Regions from separate parts of the Maridesulfovibrio ferrireducens genome, predicted to be linked through region 1. Evidence: predicted binding sites of a transcription regulator. Region 1 holds the regulator's gene; each other region holds the start of a gene.

The links. Region 1 encodes sigma-54, which starts transcription at its own class of promoters, with help from an activator protein. Its sites were predicted from a motif close to CTGGCACGGNNNNTGCTT; they were not measured.
Region 2: BLT41_RS00555 (NifB/NifX family molybdenum-iron cluster-binding protein) is a predicted target of sigma-54. The motif match lies at 3,372-3,389, and genes of this name have one in related genera.
Region 3: ispD (2-C-methyl-D-erythritol 4-phosphate cytidylyltransferase) is a predicted target of sigma-54. The motif match lies at 1,219-1,236, and genes of this name have one in related genera.
Region 4: BLT41_RS13060 (ammonium transporter) is a predicted target of sigma-54. The motif match lies at 5,799-5,816, and genes of this name have one in related genera.

What each region holds. Positions count from the first base shown of each region.
Region 1 is NZ_FNGA01000002.1:5,166-12,502, reverse strand. It holds gene kdsA (3-deoxy-8-phosphooctulonate synthase) at 1-180, shown strand, start outside; gene BLT41_RS04825 (KdsC family phosphatase) at 170-691, shown strand; gene lptC (LPS export ABC transporter periplasmic protein LptC) at 692-1,282, shown strand; gene BLT41_RS04815 (LptA/OstA family protein) at 1,297-2,946, shown strand; gene lptB (LPS export ABC transporter ATP-binding protein) at 2,977-3,699, shown strand; gene rpoN (RNA polymerase factor sigma-54) at 4,062-5,477, shown strand; gene hpf (ribosome hibernation-promoting factor, HPF/YfiA family) at 5,525-6,067, shown strand; gene BLT41_RS04795 (PTS sugar transporter subunit IIA) at 6,071-6,520, shown strand; gene rapZ (RNase adapter RapZ) at 6,547-7,337, shown strand, end outside.
Region 2 is NZ_FNGA01000001.1:125,378-132,714, reverse strand. It holds gene BLT41_RS00575 (flavodoxin family protein) at 1-108, opposite strand, end outside; gene BLT41_RS00570 (SDR family oxidoreductase) at 230-952, opposite strand; gene BLT41_RS00565 (iron-sulfur cluster carrier protein MrpORP) at 1,138-2,391, opposite strand; gene BLT41_RS00560 (NifB/NifX family molybdenum-iron cluster-binding protein) at 2,556-2,915, opposite strand; gene BLT41_RS00555 (NifB/NifX family molybdenum-iron cluster-binding protein) at 2,912-3,256, opposite strand; gene BLT41_RS00550 (sigma-54 interaction domain-containing protein) at 3,492-4,826, opposite strand; gene hypB (hydrogenase nickel incorporation protein HypB) at 4,943-5,599, opposite strand; gene BLT41_RS00540 (hydrogenase maturation nickel metallochaperone HypA/HybF) at 5,620-5,967, opposite strand; gene BLT41_RS00535 (CBS domain-containing protein) at 6,284-6,940, shown strand; gene BLT41_RS17575 (IscA/HesB family protein) at 7,046-7,337, opposite strand, start outside.
Region 3 is NZ_FNGA01000001.1:1,032,094-1,039,430, reverse strand. It holds gene ispD (2-C-methyl-D-erythritol 4-phosphate cytidylyltransferase) at 1-1,033, opposite strand, end outside; RNA gene rnpB (RNase P RNA component class A) at 1,115-1,485, opposite strand; gene BLT41_RS04670 (zinc ribbon domain-containing protein) at 1,542-2,324, opposite strand; gene BLT41_RS04665 (Nif3-like dinuclear metal center hexameric protein) at 2,469-3,293, opposite strand; tRNA gene BLT41_RS04660 (tRNA-Ile) at 3,500-3,575, opposite strand; gene rfaE2 (D-glycero-beta-D-manno-heptose 1-phosphate adenylyltransferase) at 3,705-4,217, opposite strand; gene BLT41_RS04650 (CPBP family intramembrane glutamic endopeptidase) at 4,329-4,982, shown strand; gene BLT41_RS04645 (hypothetical protein) at 4,983-5,306, shown strand; gene BLT41_RS04640 (YkgJ family cysteine cluster protein) at 5,366-6,136, opposite strand; gene BLT41_RS04635 (glycosyltransferase) at 6,136-7,337, opposite strand, start outside.
Region 4 is NZ_FNGA01000004.1:108,047-115,383, forward strand. It holds gene aspA (aspartate ammonia-lyase) at 1-330, opposite strand, end outside; gene rarD (EamA family transporter RarD) at 522-1,418, opposite strand; gene BLT41_RS13045 (DUF481 domain-containing protein) at 1,534-2,568, opposite strand; gene BLT41_RS13050 (EAL domain-containing protein) at 2,689-3,921, opposite strand; gene BLT41_RS13055 (P-II family nitrogen regulator) at 4,021-4,350, opposite strand; gene BLT41_RS13060 (ammonium transporter) at 4,382-5,752, opposite strand; gene BLT41_RS13065 (2-amino-3,7-dideoxy-D-threo-hept-6-ulosonate synthase) at 6,292-7,089, shown strand; gene BLT41_RS13070 (3-dehydroquinate synthase II family protein) at 7,107-7,337, shown strand, end outside.

The sequences.
Region 1 (7,337 bases):
GAATTTGTTCCTGTTCTGTCTCGGTGTGCTGTTGCCGGAGGAGCTTCCGGGGTTTTCATGGAAGTTCATCCAGACCCTGATTTGGCTCTTTGTGACGGTCCAAACAGCTGGCCGCTCGATCAAACGGAAGATCTGATTAAAGATTTACTTGCCGGATGGAGTATTAAATATGCGTGTTGAGAAGTTGGCAGCAAAAATTAAGCTTCTTATTCTGGATGTTGACGGAGTCCTTACTGATGGAGGTCTTTATTATGACCATCAGGGAAATGTGACTAAGCGTTTTAATGTTCAGGATGGGCTCGGGATCAAATTTGCGCAGCAGGCTGGACTTCAACTTGCTGTTATAACCGGACTTAATCATGGTGCTGTGGAGAGTCGCATAACGGAACTCGGAATCACTGATTATTTTCCCGGTCAACGTGAAAAACTTCCTTTTTATGAAAAGCTGATAAAAGAAAAAGGACTCAAGCCAGAAGAAGTCGCCTACATTGGAGACGACTGGATTGATGCTCCTGTTATGCTGAAAGTCGGCTTGCCTATGGCCGTTTGTAATGCTCAACCTGAAGTTATCGGAATTTCTAAGTGGGTTTCAAGAAAGCCCGGTGGACACGGAGCGGTAAGAGAAGCTATTTCATTTCTGCTGGATAGTCAGGGACTCCTTGAAGATATTTGGCTCGAGTGGGCCGAATAAATGAAGCGGAGCAGCTTTGTTTTAATGCTTCTTACTGTGCTTTTTGCCGGATTTGTTACCGGTACTTTGCTTGGAAGTAAGTTTGCTCCTTATCCGCACATGGCGCGCGGTTTGGTCGACAGCCCTCCATTTGGAAGCGACAGTGATTCTGATGTGTCTGCCGAAGAAATTGAATTGATACAGGGGACGGGCGGCGATATTGAATGGATTCTTCGCGCCGGAAGTGCTGATTATGATCAGGAAAACGGAATGGTTAAGGTTGATAAACCTAAAGTTACTTATTATTTAGGCAGAGACCGAAAAGAAGTTTTTGTCCGGGCACTTTATGGTGAAGTCAGTCAGCAGGGTAAGGGTCTTAAATTATGGGATCATGTTGAAGGTCATTATGATGACATGAGGCTTCAATCGGATTCGCTGGACTTTAAGCCGAAAGATAATCTTATTTTTCTTGAAGGAAATGTCAAAGTTCAAAGTCCCTCTATTTATATTAGTTCTCAAAGGGTTAAAGTCGATTTGAAAACCAGAGAGATAATGATTGAAGATGGATTGGAAGCCCTGATAGCACCTGGCATGGTGGTAATGCCACAATAGAAGCGAGTATACATTTGAGTAGCATATTTGATAAAAAATTCTTGTTCCGCAGTTTCTCTCCTACTGCATCCTCTGCCTCTGCATATACTGCTTCGGCACTTATTTGTGCGGTTTTTATCCTTTCTTTTTTTGCAATAAGTTCTGTTGCGCATGCTTATGACAGAACAGAGCTCAAAATTTCTAAATCCATAGCTAATATTAGAGAAAAAGCGGATTTGAAATCTTCTGTTGTTTGGGTGTTATCTCCAGCGGAAAGTTTTCTTGTTGATAAAGGGGAAAAAGGATGGTTTGCAGTTTATCCGGCTTCTTCAGATTTATCCGGTTTGCCGATAGGCTATATTTCTAAAAAAATAGTAATTCCTGCTGCTCAGAACAGTCCTGTAGTGGATTGGGGCGATGTTCGATATGTGGGAAAAGAGCTTAACTATCATATTGAGCGGTCTTCAAAATCCGCTGTCGCCGGTAAATTAGCTGAAGGTGATAAAATCAAAGTCGGTTTTTTACGAGGTGGATGGTACGCAATTTTCAAGGCTGATAAGCCTGTTGCCTCAGAAGAAGATGCTTTGGGTTTTGTTAAAAAGGGTTTGGTTGATATTAAACTGGATGATGCCAGAATTAGATATGCGGTACGAAAAATCAGTGTAATTCAGAAGCCGGTAACGACCTCTAAGGCTGTCGGTGTGCTGAATCCCGGACATAGAGCTCAGGTGGGTAAAGAGAAGGGTGGAATGTATGCTCTTTATCGTATAGACACTCTTGTTAAAAAAGATACTCCGGTCTGGGGTTATGCTTGGGGCCCTTTCCTTGCCGCTTATCCAAAGAATCTGGAAAAGAAAAAAATGGCGGGAATCGATACCCGTAAAGCTGAGCTTGAAGCTGAAAAGAAAAAGAAGAAAGTAGAACTACAGAAACGTACAACAGCTCTTGCTTCTATGGATAAGGCGATGGACGAAGTCTTGAATGCTCCCATTGTGACTGAAACCATGTTTGCTTCGGCTGTACTTAATGTCCGCTCCGAGCCTAATGCGAAGTCTCTTATCGTCGACAAACTGGAAGTCGGGCAGGCTGTACTTGTCGGGCCGGAAGAAGGTAAATGGTTTCCTGTCTTTAAGGCTGGAGCAACAGCCGAAAGTGACAGTCTCCTTGTTGGATATGTTTATAAGGCGTATTTAAATGCTGAGCCTCCGGTCGAAGTAAAGAAAGATAGACCTGCTAAGAAAAGAATTCCCGGCGGACCGGATGAAGTGCCTATTAAAATCACTTCTAAAAAAATGACTTTCAGTGAAAACAAGAATCGAATCACTTTTTCCGGCAATGTAAAAGTCGTAAGGCTTGATGTTACACTGACATCGGATACGCTGACAGCTTTTTTAAAGGCCGGTGGCGATTCTCTTAAAGACACTCAAGATAAAATTAAAGAAATTGTGGCAAAGGGCAGGGTCAAGGTGAATATGAATAACCGTAAAGGATCATGTGAAAAACTGACCTTTGTTGTGGTTGATTCGATTATTTTGATGGAAGGTAATGCAAAGCTTCAAGACGGTCCGAATCTTGTTCAAGGTAATTTGATCAAGTTCTATCTGAAAGATAACCGTTCTGAAGTTGTCGGCGGGGATAAGCCTGTTGAAGCAATCTTCTTTACTCCTAAAAATGTTGCTCCATAGTTTTTTATTAACTAATTTTATAGGATTTATATGTCTTCGATAATCGCTAACAAGCTGGTTAAGAGCTACGGGCAGAAAGAAGTTGTCCGTGGCATAAGCTTAAATGTTAAGGAAGGTGAAGTTGTCGGTTTGCTTGGTCCTAACGGAGCAGGTAAAACCACCACTTTCTATATGCTTGTGGGAGTCGTTAAACCTACTTCCGGCGATGTTTATCTTAATAAAAACCAGATTACCAGTTGGCCTCTGCATGAAAGGGCCAGACATGGAATCAGTTATCTTCCGCAGGAAAGTTCTATATTTAAGAAACTTTCGGTTCGTAAAAATTTGGAAATAATTATCGAGCATACCGGTCTTTCCGGGAAAGATATTCCCATGAGAGCTAACGAACTTTTAGATCAGCTCGGAATTTTACGTCTGGCAGAACAGAAAGCGCTTTACCTTTCAGGCGGTGAACGTCGCAGGCTGGAAATAGCCAGAGCTCTTATTAATGATCCTAAGTTTATTCTGCTTGATGAGCCGTTTGCAGGGATTGATCCTATTGCCGTTATTGAAATTCAGGATATTATTTCTTCTTTGAAAGACATGGGACTCGGTATTCTTATTTCTGATCATAATGTACGTGAAACATTAAGTATATGTGATCGCGCCTACTTGGTATATGAAGGCCGCGTAATTCTAAACGGTGCGCCGGAAAGTATTGTAAAAAATACTAAGGCACGCAGGTTGTATCTTGGAGATAGTTTCAGTCTCTGATTTGTTGTTTTTTCATCTTTTTATTTACCTGTCTTTTTTTCTTTTTTCAGTACCAGTCCCTCTTTTTCATATCTTATTTTTATTATACAAACTCTCCTTTTTCAGTAAATTTACCATTGCCGATTTACAGTAAGGCTGAACATTGGTACACTTTTTTCATGTGAATAATTTTAGGTTAAAAGATCCTGAAATTACGGGCAAATCTGTACTAATTCTTGCATGAGCTTTCTTAGTGTGGCATACTTTAATCAAGTTCAAGGAAGATTAAAATATTTTTTTTGAAAATAGTTACAGGTTAATTTTATTCGATTAGAAAAATGTAAAAGATACTGCTTAAGCATATCATAGGGTGGCAGGAAAATATGGGACTGGAACTTAGACAACAATTAAAGCTTTCTCAGCAGCTGGTGATGACTCCTCAGTTGCAGCAGGCAATTAAGTTGTTGCAACTTTCCCGATTAGAACTGCTTGATACTGTTCAGCAGGAGTTACTTGAAAATCCTATACTTGAAGAAGCTGAAGCTTTGGAGCGTACAGACAGCCCTGACGCGGAATCCGGCACAGCGACTTTAGAAGATGCGGCTATTTCCCGCGAAGCTGATTGGGATAATTATCTGGGAGAATTTTCGAGTACTTCCAAGCAGGCCGGGACAAGAGAGTCAGAGTCTCTTGAAGAAGGAATGTCTTTCGAAGCGAGGATGACTAAGGCCACCACTTTAGAAGGCCATTTAGCATGGCAGATGTGTCTCTCGAATTTTACAGATAAGGAAGTCGCCATCGGTGAGTGCATAATAGGTAATCTTAGCAATGGTGGATTCTTACGGATTGAGTTGGATGAAATTTGTGAAACCTGTTATGCTGAATTCGAAGATGTTGAACGAGTGCTCTCTCGGATTCAGAGATTCGATCCAGTAGGGGTTGCAGCACGTACCCCTCAGGAATGTTTGCTTATTCAATTAGAGGTTTTACGCCTTGATGATGATCCGATTCTTGTTTCGCTGGTTCGGGATCATTTAGAGGATCTTGAGAAGAATCGTTATAAGCCTCTTGCGAGAAAGTTTAAGCTTAGTATGGAAGACCTCAAGAGCTATCTTGATCTGATGCAGACTCTTGATCCGCTTCCGGGGGCAAGTTTTTCGGGTGGGGATTCTTTCTATGTCAGTCCTGATGCTTATGTATATGAATATGACGGAGATTTTGTTATAGTCCTTAATGAGGACGGTCTCCCTAAGTTACAGATGAATTCATTTTATGTAGAGACTCTGGCTTCGACTAAGGGAGAAGATAAAGAATATTTCCAGGAGAAGATGCGCTCTGCACAGTGGCTTATGAAGAGCCTTTATCAGAGACAACGTACACTTTATAAAGTTCTGGACTCAATTGTAAGGTTTCAGAGAGGGTTCTTTCAAAGTGGAGTATCCAAGCTTAAACCGCTTATTCTTAAAGAGGTGGCTGAAGATATTGAAATGCATGAATCCACTGTAAGTCGAATTACGACAAGTAAGTATGTTTCGACGCCGCATGGGATTTATGAACTTAAATTTTTCTTTAATAGTGCTCTCGGACTTGATGATGGTTCGCAGGTCGGGTCCGAATCGGTTAAGGCGCTGATTAAGAAACTAATCAGCGAAGAAAATAGTAAAAAACCTCTGAGTGATGAAAAAATTGCCGAGATGCTCAAGGATGAACTTGAGGTCAACATCGCCAGAAGGACTGTAGCAAAATACAGGACTGCAATGGGAATTCGTTCCTCTTCTAAGAGGAAGCAGGTATTCTAGCAGTTCGGTAGAAAAGCATATTCACCCTTTACTCAAGGAGTATCCATATGAATGTTGCATTTACTTTTAAGAACTTTGACCCCTCCGACCACCTGAAGGAATATGCTAACACCAGATTTGCAAAGCTTGATAAGTTTATAACAAATCCGGACAATACTGAAATGCAGGTCATTTTATCAGTTGATAAGATTAGACATGTTGCTGAAGTCCTTTTCAGTTCCGATAATATTCATATCTCAGCATATGAAGCATCGGAAGATATGTATTCAACTGTTGATTTGGTTCTAGCTAAGCTTGAAGTTCAGCTCAGACGCATGCGCGATAAGATGAGAAGCCACAGGCGTAAGGACGTTGCTCCGGCTCGTATGGACGTAATCAGCTTCACAACCGAAGAAGAAGATAATTCTGAACCGACTATTGTTGAAACTGATCAGTTTGTACCAAAGCCTATGGCGGTTGACGAAGCCGCAATGCAGTTGCAGACTCTCGACAATGAGTTCCTTGTCTTTAGAAATGCTGATACTGAAGCTATAAATGTTATTTACCGTCGCAAGAATGGCGACTTTGGGTTGATTGATCCAGGATACTAACTGATGATAATAAATGATAATTTGGATAAGGATCTTGTGATTTATGAACTCGAAAGCTCTGATAAGAGCGGAGTTCTGAGAGAAATGGTGACAGCGCTTAAGGCCACAGGGCTTGAGCTAGATGTCGAGAGTGCTCTCCAAGTCCTTATGTCTCGTGAAAAATTAGGAACAACCGGTATAGGGGATGGCATTGCCATCCCCCACGGTAAATTGGATTGTCTTGAAAATATTGCAGTGGTTGTTGGTAGAAGTGGGGCAGGAGTTAATTTTGAAGCTCTTGACGCTAAGCCGTGCCAGATATTTTTTATGGTTCTGGCTCCTGAGCAGGGAGCTGGAAGCCACTTAAAAGTCCTTGCCCAAATATCCAGACAGCTTAAGGATAACAATTTTAGAGATGCGTTCATAAATGCGCAGAACCCACAAGACTTGTTGACTCTACTTAATATCACTTAATCGAGGGCATCACGGAGGTCTTTTAGGTGGAAAGTGCAGACTCGTTTCCGGTTATTGTTGTCAGCGGCCTTTCCGGAGCCGGAAAATCAACAGTTTTGAAGGTTTTTGAGGACTTACGTTTTTTTTGCGTTGACGGGCTTCCTGCAAGCATGCTGGCAAGGCTCGTTGAACTTTTTAAAGGTAAGGACGAAAATTATCGAGGCCTGGTTCTCGGGATGGACCTACGGCAACAGGACTTCGTTGATGATTGGCAGTCCACTTGTACAAAACTCGGATCGAGCGGAGTCTGCCCCAGTCTAATCTTTTTGGAAGCCAGACTCCCTGAATTGGTCAGACGTTATGCTACCACACGCAGGCCTCACCCTCTTGAATCCAAAAAATTAGGTCTTGAGCAGGCTTTGGAAGAAGAGAAAATTATTCTCGAACCTCTTCGTATGGCCGCAGATCTTGTAATTGATACTACGACTTACTCAATTCATGATCTCAGGCGCAGAATTCAGGAAAAGTGGTCGGAGTTGACTGAAGGAGCATCTGGACTCCGGGTTAATGTTATTTCTTTTGGTTTTAAACATGACGTTCCGACAGAAGCGGATATGGTCATGGATTTAAGATTTTTACCTAATCCCTATTTTGATGAAAAATTGCGTCTGTTCTCAGGAAGAGATAAAGCTATTTCGGATTATGTTTTAGGTTCGGAGCCCGGTTCGGTTTTTATTGAGAAATATTTGGATTTCCTTCAATATATTCTTCCTCTTTATGAGGAGGAAGGAAGATACCGATTAACAATAGCCGTCGGGTGTACCGGCGGTAGACACAG
Region 2 (7,337 bases), on a different contig from region 1:
TACTTCATTGGTAATGGTGCCCACTTCGTGTGCTCCAGCGAGTACAGCCTGCAACATAGTGTGTGAGTTGCCTTTTTTCCTGGGACTACTTTCAATTGCGGTGATCATTTAATCGTATCCTTGTTTTAACAAACTGAATTTTTTGAATTATTGGTATTAATTAGGTCTGTAGAGCAAAAGTAAAATCGGCTTCAGCATGAGTTAGCAGCTAAAGCCGATTAGCGTTTGTTTACTGAGGTTGTCCTGTGGGGGCAATAACTATTTCACGTACACAGACATTTTGAGGTTGCTGGTAGGCAAACATAATTGCTCCGGCAATATCCTGCGGAATTAGAACAGATCCCATTGATTTTTTAAATTCGTTGTATCCGCTGATGATTTCGTCAGAGGTTGTGTGGCTTAGAAGTTCTGTTTCAACGACTCCGGGTGCGATGGTAACGAGTCTGACATTTGAACCGCAGACTTCTTCGCGAATGTTTTCGGTCATTGCATGGACCGCGAATTTGGTGCCGCAGTATGCTGCATGTTCGGGGAATGTTTTTCGGCCTGCAACGGAACTTATGTTCACAATTGTGCCGCCTTTACGAGCTTTCATTTCAGAAATTACTGATTTTACCCCGTTCAAAACTCCCATGACATTTACATCAAACATGGCTTTCCATTCTGCGGGAGACTGAGTGTCAATGTTGCCGAGGAGCATAAGACCCGCGCAGTTAACAAGGCAGTCTACCTGACCGTATTTGGCTTCGGCTTTTTTAACGGCGGATTTAAAAGAATCAAGATCGGTTACATCAACTTTTTCACACATGGTGCTTGGCAGTTCTAAAGCTTCCAGTCTTTCAACTCTGCGCGCAAGTAAAAGTAAAGGGTGACCGGCAAGTGAGAAGGCTTTGGCTGTGGCCTCTCCTATTCCTGAACTTGCTCCGGTGATGACTACGAGTTCCTTGCTCATGTGATATGTCCTTTTCGGTTTAAGTTGATTTTGAAACAGTTTGAAATGTTATCATAAAGTGATTCAGACTTAAAGTTTGGAAGGGTAAAACCTAAAAAGCCCGATGGCCCGCAGAAGATGAGTTCTGTGGGCCATCGGTACTTAAGGAGTAGGAATAGCGATATACTTTGTACTACAAAAGTATCTTAGTGATCGCAGGTGTTTTGTCCGGTGACAAGAGTTCCTGCAAGATAGCTTGCAACTACATTTTCAGGAGATTCTGCGGGGGCGCCTACAACTACTCTGACACCTGCATCAGTGAACAGGGACTGAGCTTTTGCGCCCATTCCACCAGCAAGTACGAGATTAACGCCCTGATCTGCAATCCATCTAGGCAAAATGCCTGGTTCATGAGCTGGAGGTGTTTCCATGTTAGTGGCGACAACGCCTTTAGTCACAGTGTCAACATCCAGCAGTGCAAACTGTTCGCAATGTCCGAAGTGCATGCAGAGTTTTCCGCCTGCAACAGGGATAGCGATTCTGATCATGCCGTTTTTAGCTTTTAAATCATTAACGGAAGGCATTTTTAAATTCTCCTGCAATGTTTCAGAAATGTTTAGTATAGGCTTAATTATTGCGTTTAATGCCTTACCAGTGATTCCTTCGTGATCAACTCGAACAATAGGGTAGCCTTCATCTCCGGAGCGTCCTACTTCTGGATCAAGAGGAATTCTTCCGAGGAATTTAACACCTGTTTCTTTTGCAAGAGCTTCACCGCCGCCGGTGTTGAAAATATTATGAATGCTGCCGCAATCCGGGCAGACAAAACCACTCATGTTTTCAACGAGTCCGAGGATGGGGTTACCGACCTGCTTACAAAAGTTAACTGAGCGGCGGACATCATCAATTGCAACGCCTTGTGGAGTTGTAACGATTATGGCCTGAGCATCAGATCCGAGAGTCTGGAGTGCGGAAAGAGGTTCATCACCAGTTCCGGGAGGGCAGTCTACAATAAGGAAATCAAGATCTCCCCATGCTACGTCCTGAACAAACTGTTTTATTAAACCGATTTTTACAGGTCCACGCCAGATGACAGGATCTTCTTTACTTGGAAGCATGAATCCGAGAGACATGACCCAAAGATTCTTACTGTATGAAATAGGTTCGATGATTTCATGACCGATATGAGGTTTCTGGTCTTCAAGGCAAAGCAATCTAGGGACACTTGGTCCGTGAACGTCAACATCAAGTAAACCGACTTGTTTTCCGGCAAGTGAAAGAGCTACAGCAATATTTGTTGCAACAGTACTTTTGCCGACTCCGCCTTTGCCTGAAATGACAACGATTTTATGTTTGATTTTGGAAAGAGTCTTTTTAAGTTTCATATCTTCAGGACTGCAATCCTGAGAGGAACATCCTGAACCGGAGGAAGAACAACTTCCGCAAGCATGATCGCTCATATATAATCTCCTGCCCCTTAATATTAGGGGTAATGTTTTTCTTAGGTCACTTAAAAATTGAGAGCGGCCTAAGTCTGAATGATAATAAATATTAGTATAAAATAAGACCCGTTACCGAGTTGTCAATGTGCGGATGTAACGAGTCTTATTATGCTTTGTCTTTTCTACCAGTGGCCTGGTTTGTCTGCGCCTGAAGCTTCTTCCAGTTTGCCATTCTTATAGTCTGAAAAAGCATCTTCAACAGTACCGTTTCCAGTTAAGAAAATTTTAATTGCGCCTTTTTCCAGAGCTGTGAAAGCTTTTGGGCCCACATGTCCGGTAATAATAACCTTTGCTCCTGTCGCTGCAACATTCTGCGCTGACTGGATTCCGGCTCCCTGAGGGGCGTTTAAGTTCTGAGTATTATCTACAAATTCATAAGCGTCATTGTCGGTGTCTAAAATAGCAAAACCTTTAGCGCGACCGAAACGGGGGTCAACTGAATCACTCAGGTTTGGACCTTGGCAGCTGATTGCAATTTTCATTTTATTTTCTCCTTGAACCTATGTTTGGGATTAATTTCTTTGCCTTGTCTTTGTCTGCATCTGCCGTTTTTTCCTAATCTTCCCGAACAACCGGGCATGATAAAGTTTTCAAGTAGATTCAGCCTGTAGGCCTCGAGGATTTCATCGACTGTTCCTCGTACCCATGGAATAACTTTAATTCCGGCGTGCTCCAGGGCGTTTCGTGTGCAGCCGCAAATAGCGCCGCATATGAGAAATGTTGCCCCGCAGGTCAAAGTGGCGGATGTCCTGTCCTTTGGGTCTTTTGAGGGAAGGGATAGGAGACCTGCGGGGCAAATTTTATTGTCGATTAACTGGAACATTTTAAGTTCCGTTGCGTTGTCAAATACAGAGGCCAACCTGTTTTCAAAACAAGCTAAACAAAGTGTTGTCGCCGAATTAATATTGCGTTCTTTGTGTCCTCTCATGACAACGACAAAGCACTGGACGTGCCTGTTTAAAATAATATTGATATTCTGGATACTTGGTTAGATATAGAGGTGTGAAGAGAGAGTGCTTAAGGCTTTTTTTGCGTCTGTAAAATAAGATTAGGGCTTGTTATGCGTCCATCTCTTCACAGCGGGAGATAGATCTGCGCAGGGTATCTTTGGAAATACCAAGCTCTCTGCAGGTGGCCATTTTTTTGCCGTTATTTCTTTCAAGGGCGCGACTGATGGCGAGGCATTTAACTTCTTCCAGCGTCATTGGTTGATCACCGGAAGAAAGAGAGCTTTTTAATTGCGGTTGCAAATATTCGGGTAGATGCTCAATTTGAATGAAGCCTGACGGGCAAAGGATAAAGGCAAATTCAAGGATATTCTCAAGCTCACGAACATTGCCGGGGTAGGGGTGCCGCATGAGTATTTGCAGAGAGTCTTCGGAAAGGCCGTCGATGTTTTTGCCTTGCAGTGCATTAAGCCTGTTTATGAAGTGGTTGATTAACAGGGGAATATCTTCGGCCCGTTGTTTAAGAGATGGAAGATTGAGGGTTACAACGTTAAGCCTGTAAAATAGATCCTGACGGAAGGTTCCATTTTCTACAAGTTCTGCAAGATTGCGGTTTGTAGCAGCTACAATTCTAACGTTAGCATTAACGCTGGAGACAGCGCCCAACGGCTCAAAAGTTTTTTCCTGAAGGACTCTAAGTAGTTTTACCTGAAGTTTTGGCGGCATATCTCCAATTTCATCAAGAAAAATAGTGCCACCGGCTGCAAGTTCAAACCTTCCTGGTTTATCTTTACGGGCATCAGTAAATGCTCCGGCCTTATATCCGAAAAGTTCAGATTCGAGCAGATTGTCAGGTAAAGCTCCGCAGTTTACGGCAACGAATGGGCCGTGTTTACGGTCGCTGAGATTATGAATGGCTCTGGCAAAGAGTTCTTTTCCTGTGCCGGATTCGCCTAAAAGCAAAACGGTAGCTTCGCTTTTACTTACCTGCGGCATTATTGAAAAAACTTTGGCAAGGGGTTTGCTTTTACCGATAATGTCTTCAAATCTCCACGAGTCCTGAACTTCGCGGCGCATAATTTGAATGTCAGTGAGATCTCGAAAGCTTTCTACTCCGCCGATAATCTTGCCCGCGGAATCAACAAGCGGGGCCGCGCTTATGGATACAGGTACTTTTTTACCGTCAGCGTGGATAAAGAAGATAGATTTGTTACTGATTCGTCCGTTGTGCTTCATGCAGGAGCGCAGTGCACAATTCCCGTCGCACAGGCTGGAGTGAAATACTTCCCAACATTTGTAGCCGACAGCTTCTTCACAGTGGATTCCTGTGATTCGGCTGGCGGCTTCATTGAAGAACGTAATGTTCCATTCTTTGTCCACAGTGAAAACTCCGTCTGCGAGGGAGTCGAGTACTGCAGAACAAGGAAGGTTGCTGGGAAATCTCATTTTCCGCTCCGCACTATTCCGGTTGTTCTTATCTAATTAATGCGCCCCTATCGATTTGTCATCTTCAAGGGGCGCGTTCAGCTTTTATTTACAGCGGACAAAACCTTTTTACGGTTTTATGCCTTTGATGCTCTGGCTTCTCTGAGCCATTGGTACCAACCTTCAAGTCCTTCGCGTGAGCGGCAGGAAAGAGGGAAGATAGAAATGTCACTGTTTAGCTTGCGGGCATGCTTTTTTGCCTTTTCAAGGTCAAAATCAACATATGGAAGCAAGTCTATTTTGTTGAGGATCATGACAGAAGAAATATGAAACATGAGAGGATATTTTTCAGGTTTATCATCGCCCTCAGTTACAGTCAGCAGTGTAACTTTGTGATGCTCACCTACATTGAATTCTGCAGGGCATACGAGGTTTCCGACGTTTTCTACAAAAAGAATATCCAGTCCATCGGTATCGATAAGAGAAAGAGCTTCTTTTACCTGATTTGAATTAAGATGGCAGCCGCCTTCAGTATTGATCTGTACAGCCTGTGCTCCGGTCGCTGCTACGCGACGGGCATCGTTATCTGTTTGAAGATCACCTTCGATAACAGCCATTTTGAATTCACCCTTGAGGTCTGCGAGGGTTTTTTCCAGAAGGCTGGTTTTACCTGATCCTGGGGAACTCATGAGATTCAGACACAAGATCTTTTTCTCAGTAAAAAATTTATTCAGTTCCGCTGCGATTCTATCGTTGGCTTCTAAAATATTTCGTACAATAGGTATTTCACTCATTCGAGTCTCCTTATTAAATCTTATTCAATCTCGATACCTTCGATCTGCAATTCTTTTCCTTGAAGAACTTTATGTCCGATTTCGAGACCGCAGTCAGGGCAGGGCATGTAAAGTCTATCGTTGGGGGTAAACTCTTTCTGGCATGAGCCGCAACTGACTTTTATAGGGATTTCGTTAACAACGAGAATCGAGCCTTGAAGCGGGGTATCCATGGTAATGGCTTCCCAGCCAAAGGTCAGAGCTTCTGAGACGATTCCCGCGAGAGCTCCGTTGTTTACCAATACTTTTTTAAGTGTGGCATCCGGGTGCTTCTCTAATTCCTCTAGGACTATCGTATGTATGCTTTGAGCTATTGACATTTCATGCATGAATTTGGACTACCCCAAAAAAGTATCAGGGGCAAGATACTTCAAAGTAGAAATTGAATGGAATTTTATTATTTCATATCTAAGGTGGTTTATTTTGAAAATACATAAGAGATCAATAGGATTGATATAATGTTCTTCAGGATTCTATTACACTCTCATAAACCTTGCGTAAGTGATGGGAGTGTTTTATCGACCATTAATGCGCTGCAAACGTTTGGGCTGTGCGTTTTTTTAGACACGTATTCAGATTTAATGTTAATGCTTGAAGCATAACTTTTTACGAACCCGGTTTTACCGGATTCTGGAGGACTTATAGATGTATGTAGGACTGAAAATGCTCAAGGATTTTGTTACGGTAACTCCTGAAACTTTAGTGAAGGATGCGGACAAACTTCTCGAAGATAATCAGTTGTGGATGCTTCTTGTCAAAGATGGTGACGAACTGGTTGGTTATGTCACAAAAGAGGACGTCCGGGCCGCTTTGCCCTCAGTTATCAGCTCTCTTGAAAAGCATGAGCTGAATTACTTGCTCAGTAAAATTACTGTCAGGGACGTAGTTCGTAAAAACATAACCACAATTCCGCCTGAAACCGACATCGAAGCTGCTGCAGATCTTATGTATGAGATGAATCTTTCTGGTCTGGCCGTGGTGGATAAAGAAGAAAAACTCATCGGCTATATTAACCGGAACAAGATGCTGGAAGTTCTTGTCGAAGAAATGGGACTTAAGCAAGGTGGTTCGCGTATTGTCGTTGAGGCGGAAGAAAGGACCGGAGTTCTTTATGAACTCGCTGGAATTATTTCAAATATGAAATACAGCATTATCAGTACCGGATTATTTTACCATAAAAACCGCAGAATGGTTGTTGTTCGTGTGGATACTGAAGACCCTTCCCCTATAATAGAAGCTTTAAGGGAACGCGGGCATAAGGTTGTCGGTCCCGATGACTTTAAACATGAATGGAAATCATAGTTTTTAGTTCTTTTTTTAGAAAATAAAAAGGGCCGCATCTTTATGATGCGGCCCTTTCCTATTGGGTCTGCGACCCCGGAATTAAACGGTATAATTGTCTGCTTATTAACCGCAGGTTCCTGAACATGAACCACATTCTCCGCCGGCGCCCATTTCCATAGCAGAAGTGATAACAAATCCGCTATAGCTAAGGTCGACTTTGAAAGGGCTTCCCTGTCCGTTAAGTTCTTTGTCTATCAGAAAGGTGAATCCCGCTGCATCAAGGTTCTCGTCAGTGTCTTTTGGCTCATCCAGAGCCAATGCCAATCTGGGGCCTGCTCAGCCACCTGTAGAGAGGTAGATGCGTATAGGGGTTCTTTCTTTATCTGCAAAGTAGCTTTCAAGCTGTTTAGAGGCA
Region 3 (7,337 bases), on a different contig from region 1:
TCAAATCAACATGAACAATTTCTACTCCGGCCTCATCAGCCTTGGCGAGCACTTCTGTAACGATTATGCCGCTGGACATGTTTTCACAGGCAGCACTCGTATCAGGAAAATGAAATCCGATATCTCCGCCACCGAAAAGGCCTAATATCGCATCCGCAAGAGCGTGTAAAAGAACATCCCCGTCTGAGTGGGCGATAACTTCAGGTCCGCCGGGAATAGGAACCCCACCGATGACCATAGGTCTACCGGGACCGTACCTGTGTACGTCATATCCCCAGCCGACACAGGGAACAGGCTGAACCTTTTCTTCAAGCTTTGCCAAATCTTCGGGATTTGTGATCTTCACGTTTGTCTCCTCTCCGGCACAAATATGAACCTTAACTTTTGACATTTCGGCCCCGAGCATTTCAACCCCAAACATCTCAACCATAGACGCGTCATCCGTAACATCCCACTTATTCTCATCAGCCATCTTATGTGCGGCAATAAGAACAGGCAACGAGAAACCTTGCGGAGTCTGAACAGCTCGAAGATTAGATCTGACCAAAGTCTGTTTAACGATATCACCGTCAACTTCTTTAATCGTATCAGTTACTTCAACAGCCGGAATAACCGCGGGAAGTCCGTCTTTAAGCATATCTATAATATTGGAAACCAGAGGGCCGGAAGCAAAAGGACGAGCGGAATCATGAACCAGAACATGTTCACATCTGGCAGACAAAACGCTGAGTCCGTTAAAAACGGAATCCTGCCGTCTTGCTCCACCGGCTACAACCTTAAAAGGCAAGCCGAGTGAATCTGATCCGTCAAGTTCGGAGACAACTGTTTTCATTTCTTCAACCTGATCAGGCGGAAAAACAAAAACAATCCCTGAAATACGAGGTGTATTTGAAAAAGTAATGGCAGAATGCCAAAAGAGCGGAAAGCCCTTCCATAAAAGAAACTGTTTTTTAACCCCGCCGACAGATGCAGCAAGGCGTGTACCGCTGCCTGCGGCTAAAATAACAGCCCAGACTTCACCGGATGCGCTCATAAAAATACTCCCTTCAACCCACACTCTTCCCGCGACCGCAGGATAAAATCAAAATATGGCCAGGGGAAGAGTCAAAAAAAAAGATGGAGTCGGACTGTAAGCCGGGTCTTGTTCCCGATAAAAACCGGGATAATCATCATTCCTCTAGGACGCATGTTACCATACGCCTCAAGCAACCTACCCGAAAGCTTCAGCCGGGCCGGCCTCAAACGCTTCCCTATTTGGTCTTGCTCCGGACGGGGTTTACCTAGCCGACCATGTCACCATGGCCGCTGGTGGGCTCTTACTCCACCGTTTCACCCTTACTCCGGTGTATAAAACACCGGGGCGGTCTGTTTTCTGTGGCACTTTTCCCGGAATCACTTCCGCTGGGAGTTACCCAGCGTCCTGCCCTTCGGAGCCCGGACTTTCCTCCCCGGTTTTAAAACCGCGGCGATGATCCGTCCAACTCCATCAAAAAAAAGGGGAGCTAAACTCCCCTGTACTTTATTCAAATATCAAAACTTTATTATTTTTTAACAGCTTTTTTCGCCTTTGAAGCTCTTTTAGGCTTTTCAGGCTTAACTGGTTCAGGCTCAGGCTCACTAGGTATCCAGTAAGTCAAACGCTGACAGTTAGGGCAGCTGATAATCTGTTTTCCTTCTTGCAGGCTATTGTAAACCTGAGGAGGAATCATGATATTACACCCGGTACAAAAGGAATCAATAACGGGAACAATTACCGGATGAGCAAGGCGTGAACGGATAAATTCATATCTGCCGAGGATAGGCGCCGGTACAACCAGTCCGCACTTGCCTCTCTGCCTGTTCAGCTTATCAAGCTTGCTCTGAGCACTTGTAAGCTTAGCTTTAAGTCCAACACGTTTCTCGCCAAGCTCAACATTCAAAGCTTCGATCTTCGTATTGTTTTCTTCATACATTTCGTTCTGACGAGTTGTTTCTTCAAGAACGGTTATCTTTTCTTCTTCGCGCAATCTGTTGAGCTTTTCGAGGCTGTCCATTTCACGCATCATTGCATGATATTCTTTAGTTGTGCCAACCAGCATCAACTTACTTTTGCTCTTCTTAACTTTTACGCCGTCTTCTTCGATTTCAAATTCGAGCTTTTTCTGCTGCTCTTTAAGAAGGGCAAGTTTCTCTTCAAGCTGTTCTTTACGCTTTTCAAGCGAAGCATGACGAGATTCTAAAGCTGCCACATCCTTGGGAGCCTGGTCGATTTCTGCTTCAAGAAGAAGAATGTCATCATCAACCTTCTGCAAAACTACAAGCTGTTCTACCTGTTTTTCATACATTATGGGTCCCCTTTTGCGAATGATTCTTAAAAATCTACACCGCATCGATGTTCGGAAACTATGAGCCGGCTATGCTGGTCTGTCCCGTAATAAAAACACATTCTGGCTTCGTAAGGCCTATACGAAACCTTAATTTTTCTTGCGCTATAAAAGTCCTGCCGAGGACTTACAGACACCCTTCCCCAGCAAATGATATGCAAAAGGATTGTGCCCGTTAAAAAATTTTACTTCAATTCCGTTTTCTAACTTCTGCCCTAAAACCACAGAAAAGCGACGCATCATCTCCTCTTCAAGAGAAAAATGCCCCACATCGAGAACGGCTCCGACACTTTCCTGTGCCGGATGATATTTAACATCGCCGGTAATAAAAACATCCGCACCCTGTGCGAAAGCCTTATCCATAAACGATGACCCTGAACCCGGGCACATGGCAACTTTTCTGACTTTTTCAGGAGCAGGCCCGCAAAGAGCGACAACCTCACATCCCGTAGCCTGAGCTACCCGTTCTACAAAATCTTCAAAAGGCAGAGCAGATTCAAGATCACCTATGCAACCATACCCGAGAATTTCACCCGAATCATCTTTTGCAACAGGATCAAGAACCTTTAGTTCCGAAAGCTCAAGTTCACGCCCAAGCCATGAAACAACTCCCCGAAACTGCACATCAAGTGATGTGTGTGCGGCACAAAGAGTTACATCTGCGCAAAGCACCTGTTTCATCACATCGCGAAACCAGCCAAGCTCAGCAGGAAGTTTCTGATCTATAGCCAATGGATGATGCGTCAGAATAAAATCTGCGCCCCATTCCAAGGCATCAGAAATAACCTGCGGCAGAGGATCAAGAGCCACTGCCACCTTTCTGATTTCTTTCTCAGGTCCGGCAATCTGCACACCGCAGTTGTCCCACGATGCAGCAAAACCTGAGGGTGCAAGCGTTTCAATAAGACTGATGACATTCGATGTTTTCATAAAAACCACCGTACACTCTCGCGCCGTTACTAACAAATGCACTTTTAAGACGAAAAGGTCTCTCGCTTACAAATACCACAAAATATCAATTTCGAAGAAAAGAAGATGCTCCCTCGGGGCTACCCCCTGGGAGCACAACATCTTTCTAAAAAAGAAAGTCGTAAAATTCTGGATAGTTTTTGAGATGCATCCATATGATATTTTGATGGTGGGCCAACCAGGACTTGAACCTGGGACCATCCGGTTATGAGCCGGGGGCTCTACCAACTGAGCTATTGGCCCTTTTTCCCAAGAGAGGCGAGCTAAATAGCCCAACTTTGACAACCTTGTCAAGTGTTCAGAAAAATTAAACCAACAAAAAACGTAATAACTACCTAACACAATTACTCAAAGACTTAAACAAGAGACTGTCTATTCAACCTCATTCTCTCTGATAAAGCGGATGACAGAGGTAGTAGAATATCCGGGAAGCAAGGGAAGACTAAGCACAACGCCGCCCCGTCCCTCAACGACATCCCGCCCTACGATATTATCAACAGTCCAGTCGCCGCCTTTAACAAGAACATCAGGCTGAACTTTTTTAATTAATTCATAGGGAGTATCTTCGTCAAAAACTATTACAAAATCAAGGCTGGCAAGCCCGGCTAGAACAAAAGCCCTTTGCTGCTGAGAAACAACGGGCCTTTTTTCACCTTTAATGGAATGTACAGATTGGTCACTGTTCAGCCCCAAAACAAGGATATCACCTTGCGCTTTTGCCCGTGCAAGCAGGTCAACATGCCCGGCATGAAGAATATCAAAACACCCGTTGGTGAAAACTATTTTTTGATCCGCACCGATGTTTGATCTAATCTTTTCAAACTCATCAACAGAGAGTATCTTCGGGCTGTTAAGATCAATATTTAATTTTTCCGGCAATGCCATATCTCCAATTTACTTCTAAAAAATATAAATTCAGTTTTAATGCGTAAAAAAGCAAGCTCTCAAGAACACAGATAATAATCAGCTTAACAAAGTTGGCAAGGAGAATTTTTTGTGAATATCAAAAACAAATCTCTCATTTTAATTATCACAGCTATCCCGTTCTACCTTAACGACTTTTCAAATATTTTTATTCAAGCAGAATTGCCGTGGCTTCTCATCGATTATTCGCTTAAATTAATCCCGCTGGGTTTCATTTTCTACATGGTCGGAAAGAAAATTCTGAACCTGAAAGACCTCGGTTTAATACCCCTTTCACCAATCAAATTTATTTTATGGACCATAGGAATTACACTTCTGGGACTTTGCCTTGATGAACCGGGATTTGCACTCTGGAACAAAATACTGCCATCCTTCAAACTTGGAACAATCCCCATAGGCGCGGATTCAACGCTATACACGTTTGATATGACAGTTGGCCTCATGCTTGTAGCAATTGCAGAGGAAATAATCTTTCGTGGACTGACATTCACTGTGCTAAAAGAAAAAGGGGTTTCACCCGCCGCAATATTCATAATTTCCGGCATCGCCTTCGGTTTGATCCATTGGTCCGCCGGACCTGTTGCAGTTGTTGCCACAGCCCTTACAGGTTCAGGACTTATGATCTGCATGTGGAAAACAAAATCAATTCTGCCGACCATCGTTGCTCATTATATTATAAACTACTTGTCCTTTTCAGGGCAGGCTTCGAACTTCTGGGGAATATAAATGTACAAAATCTTCCTTGCTGCAATTCTACTTTTATTAATTACTGCCCGAACCGGATTATGTGAAGATTACTGCAACCAGATAATAGATTCAGACCTTTATCACCTTTGCAATAAAGAACCTGAATTTATTAAAAATAAGGACTTACGCTATCTGGCAAAAGGACAGTGTAACTTAATAGAAAATGAAAATATGTATTATTACTGCACAGGGGAAAATGATCAAATCATAGATCGTAACTGGCGGGCGCTTGCGGACGGGAATTGTCACTTAATTTCAGAGGATCAAAACTTATATTACTATTGTAAGAAAATAAAAAAATAAAACCCCCGATAACAGCCTTTGCCATTACCGGGGTCATCAAAACCATTTCTGCTTTAAAACTATTTCTTAGGCTGTAAATTCTCAGAAGAACCGAGAACAATAAGTTCCACCCAGTCGAGGGCGAAGTTAAGACATTCTTCCTCATCGCTGAGGATAGCAGCCTGTCTTTCTTCCGAGACTTCAAGTCTAGCAAATACATTCATATCTCTTACAAAATTCGTAAAATTATCAACCTGATACAGTGCAAGAAAAACCATATTCAGTTTTTTATCATCAAGAACAATTCCGGCCTTGCGAGCACGGGTCATGATGCGCATGTAGCGGTCATTGACTCCGTTGTAGTCTTCAAGACCTTGATCTTTCAACCATTCTTCGCTGGTCCATTCTTTTTCTTCTTCAAACCCGCGACAGTGTGGTTCCTTTACAATAAAAAACTGCTCGATCATCTCGCCTTCTTCACCCATTCTGGAAGCCCTGCCCAGCGGATAAGTACGGCAAGCACCGGGTCTGTTCGGATAAACAGAACAGCCTTCATCACGCACAAAAGGACAACTGCGCTTTGAATTATCCAGCATACGGAGCTTCGTCATGGGGAAACCGATACCGGGAGTACGGCTGATGTCTACGTGGTTATGAATAAATTTTTTGCTGTCGTGACCAAGTTCCTTACGCAATCTGAGCACATCATACGGAGTGAGCATCAGGTTCAAGTCGCCGCAACAGGCGTTGAAACAAGAAATTCCGGGATGACATGAAAAAGCAAAAGTTTTGCCAGCTTCAAGTTCTGGCAAATTATTCAAAAAATCTTGGGTATTATCGTGATCAGACATTATTCCTCCGTATCGGATTCAGGCGACAGGCTTTCTAAAAAGCCATTTTCAGCCAGATATTTAATCTTTTTCTCAAGGTCACGCTGAAGAAGCCTTTCTTCATCAGCCATAATTCCCAATATTTCACTTCGTGGATGCATGGCCTGCATTTTATATTTATTACCAAGTGCATTTCCTTCCTGCATAACGGAAACACGGCTTGCCGCGCCGGTATTCTTCCGATGCAGTATACGAAGATGCCCTTGATACACGGCAAACTCGCCTTTAAGACAGTTTCGCAGATCGTGTTCCATATCATCGTATTGAGACGGAGAAAGGAACAGGGAAAAGCCCCCGTTGTCAAGAAGCTTCTCGGTTCTGAACATGTGGCAGCACCCCGTGACGGAAGCACAGGGACGCATGTAATCGAAATATCCACCATCAAGCACTTGGTGGTGAAGATCGGAAACTTTAAAAGGATTAGGAGCAATTCTGGTCAAATCAACTTCCGGCCCGGCTCCTTCCTCTCCCGGCGGCTGAATAAGATGCAAATCAACGGACTGCATCACTGCAGGCGAAATATAATCAACAACCTTGCAACCCCAGACTCCGGCATCAGGATATTCCTGAACAGCGGACCCGAGACGCATAAGCCAGTCCGGTTGAACTTCCACATCATCATCAAGATAAACCGCAAAATCGCATTCTTTAACTTCCGGCACATTCATCAGCCAGTTCCGCGCAGCAGCGGCACCGACATTAACAGGCAGATCAATACGGACCATCCGGTCCCCGAATTCCTGTTGCCAACGATCAAGAACTTCAGCAGTGGAATCGCTTGAACCGTTATCAAGCATAAAAATTTTGGCATCATTTAATTCAGAGCGATGCAAAGACCCAAGGGTTGCATCCAGCTCCTCAAATTTATTGAAAGAATATAAAAGTATTGCAACACTGCCGGCAAGCTGATCCTTTTGAACATCTAAACCGCGCACCAGATCATGCAGACGTAAAGTCTCGGAGCTTCGCCAAGGCTGAACCTGCACAGAGCCGGAAAGAAGGCTCACGGCAGATTCCCGGTCATCAAGCGCCAAAGCAACGGAAGCCGCTAAGTTTGCAAAATTTTCAATGCCGAAGGACTCGGAAGCGGAACGCAAGGACTTGAAAGATTGAACATTATCCCCGGACATAAAAAGAAAAAAGGATTTAGCCGCATTAACAG
Region 4 (7,337 bases), on a different contig from region 1:
AACTTCGTTAGCGTTCATGTTTGTTGAGGTTCCGGCGCCTCCCTGAATGACGTCAACAATGAACTGGTCGTGATATTTTCCGTTTAGCAATTCGTCACAAGCGAAGACGATTGCTTTTGTTTTGTCATCATCCATTTTTCCCAACTCATTGTTGGTTATGGCTGCGGCTTTTTTGATGTAGGCGAGAGCATTAACAATATGGGGGTAATGAGAAATTGGAATGCCGGTGATCTTAAAGTTTTCAGCGGCCCGTTGAGTCTGTACTCCGTAGAGAGCCTCTTCAGGTACTTCCATTGATCCTATGCAGTCATGTTCTGTGCGTGAGTTCATTATTTTCTCCTGAAAATTGCAAATAAGAATATGTACGTAAATACATTAAGTTGAGGAAGATTAGTATTCTTTCCTTAACTCCTTTTATCATAATGACATAAGGGGTCAATACAGCTTTTTAATATTTATGTTTTTGAGGTTAATCAAAAAAATATTTGCTTTTTTTGTAAAATAAACAGTTTTAATATTGTTTAAGCGATACCTTTGGGCCGTTTCATCTGTCTATGTATGCTGTCGAAAAGGTAGATGGCAATTCCTGTCCAGATGAAGCAGAAAGTTACTAGTCGAGCATTATCGAAGGGTTCATTATATATAAATATTCCTAGTAATAGCATTAATGTCGGGGCAATGTATTGAAGCATTCCAAGCGTCATCAGTTTTAAGCGTCTAGCCCCGTTGGCGAAACAAAGAAGAGGTATTGATGTTACCACCCCGGTTCCGATAAGAAGAGCGTCTGTTTCGCCCCCGATTTGACCAAGACATAGAGTCCCCTCAGTTGCCAGCCATAATAAATATCCTCCGGCAAGGGGAGTCAGCACTGCCGTTTCAACAAACAATCCCGGCAGAGATTCCACTTTCATAACTTTGCGGACGAGTCCGTAAAGGGCAAAACTTACAGCTAAAGTGAGTGCAATATAAGGAAATTTTCCAAGATCTATTACTGAATAGAGAACTCCGGCGAATGCGCAGCAAATTGCGGCGCCCTGCAATCGGTTAAGTTTTTCGTTCATGAATATGAAGCCGAGCAGAATATTTACAAGCGGGTTTATGTAATATCCGAGGCTGGCTTCAACAACATGGTCATTGGTAATTGACCATATAAAAACAAACCAGTTAACTCCGATTAAAGAACTGCTGGCAGCAAGAAGTATTTTAACTTTTTTGTCCTGCAAAGCAGTAATAACTTCTACCCATCTCTTTTTGAGGGAAAGGACTACAGCCAGAAAGAAAAATGACCACACAACCCGGTGGCAAAGCACTTCAAGAGGCGGGACTTCTTTTAAAGTTTTCCAGTAGATAGGCAGCAGTCCCCACATAATAAATGCAGCGACCGCGAAGATAAGCCCTTCACGGCTTCGATTGATCATTATTTTAAATCCGTAGTAAAAAATATTTTAAGATGCAGATTCAGTAGGTAAAAATGCACTTACAAGCTTAATTCAGGTGTGTTTTATACTTAATGGTAAGTTACTTGATTGATAATCAATCAAAAAGCTTAGGAAAATCTGAAAAAGAATAACCCATATTAAACATTATGCGTGAGTCATCCTGTAGTTTTCCCGGGACGGGGTCGTTGGTCCAGTCATAATTATATTGAAATGATCCAAAGAAGCGGTCCACAATTGGAAACATTATCCCTGAGCGCGATTGCCAGAGCCAGTTGTCAGAGTTTTTCATGCTGACCAGCCCCATCTGATTGTGAAATAAATTCAGCCGGTCGGGGAAGATCCACCAATCGAAGTTGATACCCCATTTAGCCGCTACAAATTCTCTGCTGTCGCGGGAAGTGTAATCTTCCCATACATATGCAGGGCCGGCTTCAACTGACAAAGTTAGTTCATCGTTGTTGAAAAATTGGTAACCAAGTCCTGTTCCGATTATTGATCGTAACGTAAGATCTTGGAATTGATCCTGTTGAATCTGTCCAGAACCTGTGAGAAATATTTTTTTATCTAAAAAACGGTTGTAGTCAGCAGATAAAAGCCAGTTATAATCGGAACGCTGTCCTTTTGAGGTTGCCCAATAATGATCACCCCTTGTCTTCCAGCGATTTTTCCCTGTCGCATATGAAATATCAAATGAAGCGCCGATGTTTTCTTTGCGGGTATTACCTGATGCTTTGTTCCATCCTGCGCGTATCCCACCTTTTAATTTGTAGTCTTTGGGACGGGAATTTATTGCGGCCACTTTGCTGGTTTTTATACTTTTTTCTGTTCCAACCTGTTTGGTTTGCTCAGCTTTTACTAAGGAAGCGAGTTCTTCTTCGCCCACTTTGTGATCAGGTTTGACAAAGACTTCCATTTTTTGATCGGAATCAAGAGATAGCACCTGCCCCCAGTCTATTGTGATTTCTCCGGCATAAGTGGTGGTGAGCTTCAGCTTGCCGCTCTCCATCACGCTGACTTTTCCTGTTAATTTGTCCCCGTTTAAGAGATTAACTGTATCAGCTTGAGCAAGCTGTACTGTCATGATGGTCATGACAAAAATAAATAGAATAATTTTTATTTTTAAAAACATTTAATCTCCTAACAAGGACAGGGATTATTGAGCTGAAGGGAAAGTTACTTTTAGATTATCTAGCAGTCAATATACTAATTGTTGTGGATGGGCCAGTTTGGAGTGAGTGCAGTAGTTTGATTATACGTTTAACCGGGTACTGATATCTATACAAAGTACCGGGCTGTTTTTGCTGCAATTCAGTTTTGTGGAAACAGTTATACAAGTATTTCCTGAAGCAAGGGATATATACGGAGAAGTTGTATGCCAGGCTTTACCGGATTTAATGGTCAAAAAGTATTCTTTAAGGGAGTGGTCGGCTCCTTTGGGTGCAGGCTGATAAATAAGCCTGCGATTCACCTTTAATCTAAAAGGATTGCAAATTGTCTGTGAGAGCTGTTTGCCATTTTCGTCTAAAATATAAGCGCATTCGATGGTACTGTTTTCATCTATAAAAGAGGACAAAACAGCATCTGAATTCTGTTCCGGGCATAAAGTAAGGAGAGTCTTTAGCTTTTTTGCCAGTTTTTTATAAGAATTTTCCAGTCTTTTTTCCATGGCCAGTCTTTCCATCATGTGAACTTTAAATCTCGAAGATAATGATTTTATGGGCGTGGTGTGGTCATTTTTTACGTTTTCAGCACACATGGGTTTTCCGAAATAATATCCTTGAAAAACATCAATTCCCATGCGCATCAGGGTCAGAGCCTCCTGTATAGTTTCAATCCCTTCCGCAAGCGGAAGAGTTCCGGTTCTCTCAGCAAGATGTATAAGAGAACGTGTAACTTCAAGGTTGTGAAATTTAGTGTCGATATCCGTAATCAGCGAACGGTCAATTTTAATTATGTCCGGTTTGAGGGCCGGTATCCGGTCAAGATTTGAGTGTCCTGTTCCTATATCATCCAAAGCTATAAGGAAGCCGAGTTTGCGGCAATTTTCAGTAAATTTGTAGAGAACTTCTTCATTTCCTGCTTTTGATTCAATTATTTCTATAACGATATTGTTAGCAGGGATTTTAAATTCTTTAATCATTTTTCCGGTGGAGCCTAAATCCTGTGTGTTTTTACCGAGCACTGCAGCGTCAATATTTACGGAGAGCAAAAGAGAGCGGTTGTGCTGAGAAATAGGGGCAAAGGTTTTAAAAGCTTTTCTTCTGCACGCTCTGTCTAGTTTTGTAAGTGTCCAGACATCCTTGCACATTGAAAACAGTTTTACGGGTGAGATTATTTCTCCAGTGTCAGGATTGATACCTCTCGTTAAAGCTTCATATCCCAGCACTGATTTTCTGCTCATTGATATGATCGGCTGAAACATCGTTGCCAAGCATTCTCTTTCGATAATTTCGTGAATTGATATTGAGGGTGTTTTGTGCATGGCTTTAATCTTAAAAGCCGGTCGAAAGGGAGTGGAATACCTTTCGACCGGCAGGGTGGCCCCAATGCGAGTGGATGCATCGGGTAATTATATTGTATGTTAGAGAGTTTCTTCGCCGGTTCTGATTCTGATGGTTCTGGGCAGATCCTGTACGAAGATAACTCCGTCGCCTTCTTTACCGGTCTGAGCAGCTGTTTTAATGGCATTTATAGCGTCTTCTACTTTTTCGGCCGCTAATCCCAGTTCAATGCGTACTTTTTTAAGAAGGTTAACTTCCATTATGACACCGCGGTAAGTCTCTGTGAATCCTGCCTGTCTGCCTGAACCGAGGATGTTGGTTACAGACATGGTGTAGATTCCTTTAGCGTAGAGAGCCTGTTTAATCGGGGTCAGATATTCGGGACGAATGTATGCAATAATAAGTTTCATTTGTTTAATTCCTTTCTGTTTTATTATGTGGCTATTCGTTGGAGAAGATCTGGAAGCCGTTGTAGGATTCCATGCCGTGTTCGGATATATCGAGGCCTTTCATTTCTTCTTCTTTGGTTACTCTGATTCCGACAGTGGCCTTGGCGATAGCAAATGCAATGAGTCCTGCACCGAATGCCCAGACGAAACAGACTCCGATACCGATGAGCTGAGGAGTTACAAGCGCGAATCCTCCACCGTAGAACAGTCCGCCTATTCCGTCATTGAGTTCTGGAGTTGTGAACAGGCCGCAAGCGAGTGTTCCCCATGCTCCGCAGACTCCGTGAACGGAAACAGCACCTACCGGGTCATCAATTCTAAGAATTTTATCAATAAATTCGATTGAGAGTACTACGAGAACTCCTGCAATCATTCCGATGATAATTGAAGCTGCCGGGGATACTGTTGCACATGCAGCGGTAATACCTACCAGACCTGCTAATGCTCCGTTACAAGTCATAGATATATCTGGTTTTCCGTATCTGATCCAAGATGTGAACATTGCTCCGAGCACTCCGCCACAAGCGGAAAGGCTTGTTACTACTGCGATGAGTCCGATTGAACCGTCTGCAGTTGTTGTTGAACCCGGGTTGAATCCGAACCAGCCGAACCAGAGAATGAATACACCAAGTGATGCCATGGGAATATTGTGACCGGGGATAGCTTTGGCTTTGCCGTCAGCAGTATACTTTCCGATACGCGGTCCGACTATGATAGCTCCTGCCAGAGCGATCCAGCCGCCTACAGAGTGAACAACTGTTGATCCTGCGAAGTCCATGAATCCGATCCCTTCAAGCCAGCCTGAGCCAGCGTCTCCGAGCCAGAGGCTGCCCCATGCCCAGTGTCCTGAAACGGGATAGATGAGTCCGGTTACAATCATAGTTACCAGAATGTAGCTGCTGAACTTTGTGCGCTCGGCGATTCCGCCGGAAACAATTGTTGCCGCTGTTGCAGCAAATACAGACTGGAAGAACCAGAAAGTCAGCGTCCACTGTCCGTCAGGGGTGGTAAGACCGACTCCTGCCAGTCCGAATCCTGAAGTTCCGATAAATCCGCCAGCATCAAGGCCGAACATGAGTCCGAATCCGAAAAGGAAAAAGATTATAGAACCTGCCGCAAAATCTAGAAAGTTCTTCATAAGGATATTACCGGCACTCTTTGCGCGGGTGAATCCAGCCTCTACACATGCAAATCCTGCCTGCATAAACATAACCAGAATGGCAGCAAGAAGTGTCCATAAAATGTTCGCGTGGGTCTGGGTAAGAAATTCTTCTCCAGCAAAAGCTGCAGACGGAGCAGCAAGAGTAAGTACTGTTGCAATGGTCGAAACTTTCCGGCCTATTGATGAAAATTTGAAAAACATGAAGCCCTCCTTCGGGGTGTAAATGGCTTTAAGGATGTCTTTTCCTAAGCATCTACCGTGCCAAAGGGGTAATGTGTTGATATTGTTGAATTTATTCATTTGCGCCCAAAGTAGTCTATTACAAAATTGTACTAATATGCTTTTTTAAGTGTTTTTTAAGTAGCTAAATTAACAAAAAAGTAATTTGATAAATAAATATGATTTTAAAAATGAGTGTAATTAACAAAAAAAGAGTATTATATATGATAAGAAAAAAATAAAGAAAGTTGTTGACTCTTTTTGGTGAGAGTGATTACCTGTTTCCTATGCAAACTTTCAACTCCATAGGCGCTAGCCAATCTTATTTTTATTACTTCTATTTTTGGTGCACACCCGCTTGTGGTCGTGTGGAGGTTTGCTCGTGAGAAAATAGAAAGTTCTTAGCAAACGACCTCTACAAAAGGGCCGCAGGCGATAATTCGCCGGCGGCCCTTTTTTTTTATTTTGAGGTCGCCAGATGCAGCGGACCGATTACGAGGCAAACCAGCAGGATAAAGAAAATGGATATCGGAAAAAAAATCAGACTTGAAAGAATTTTCAACCGCAATACAGAACGAACAATAATTGTTCCTATGGATCACGGTATCAGTGTCGGCCCTATCGAAGGACTGCGGAACATGCGTGAAGCTGTCGGCGATATGGTAAAGGGCGGAGCAAACGGAGTGCTTATGCACAAAGGTCTTGTTCGCTGCGGGCACCGTATGGAAGGTCGCGATGTAGGTCTTATTGTTCACCTTTCTGCAAGTACATCTCTTTCCCCTACTCCAAACGCTAAAACTCTGGTCGCTTCCGTTGAAGACGCTTTACGCCTCGGAGCAGACGCAGTCAGTGTTCACGTTAATCTCGGTGATGAAACTGAAATTCAGATGCTTCATGATCTCGGTGAAGTTACTTCCCGCGCAACTGGATGGGGACTTCCTGTTCTTGCCATGGTTTACGCTCGCGGTCCTAAAGTTAAAAATGAGTTTGATGCGGATATGGTCGCACATTGCGCTCGTGTCGGAGAAGAACTTGGTGCCGATATCGTAAAAGTAGCTTACACTGGAGATCCTGAATCTTTCGGCCGGGTTGTTGATGGCTGTTGTATCCCCGTAGTTATAGCCGGTGGACCTAAGCTTGATACCACAAGAGCTTTCCTGCAGATGGTTTCTGATTCAATCAGCGCAGGCGGTTCCGGTCTTTCTGTCGGACGAAATGTTTTCCAGCATAAAAATCGTGTCAAACTGGTAGAGGCTCTCAGTAAAGTCGTTCACGAAGACGTAACAGTTGAAGATGCTCTCGAATACCTCGGCGAATAACATAATTGGAAACCATGATGAAAAAGATAATTTTTAAAGCAATTCCTTTTGATAAGAATCTTCTGACCTTAGCTCTTGAGTCCGGTGTAGATGCCGTCCTTGCTGAGCCGGAACATGTAAAGGCGATAACTGAACTCGGCAGAGTTACTGTCATTACACCCGAAGATATGCCGCTTGTCGCAATTAATGAGAAAAGCGACGAAGAAATCGCTATAGGTCTTGCTGCGGAAGGACGCGAAGTTTGTCTT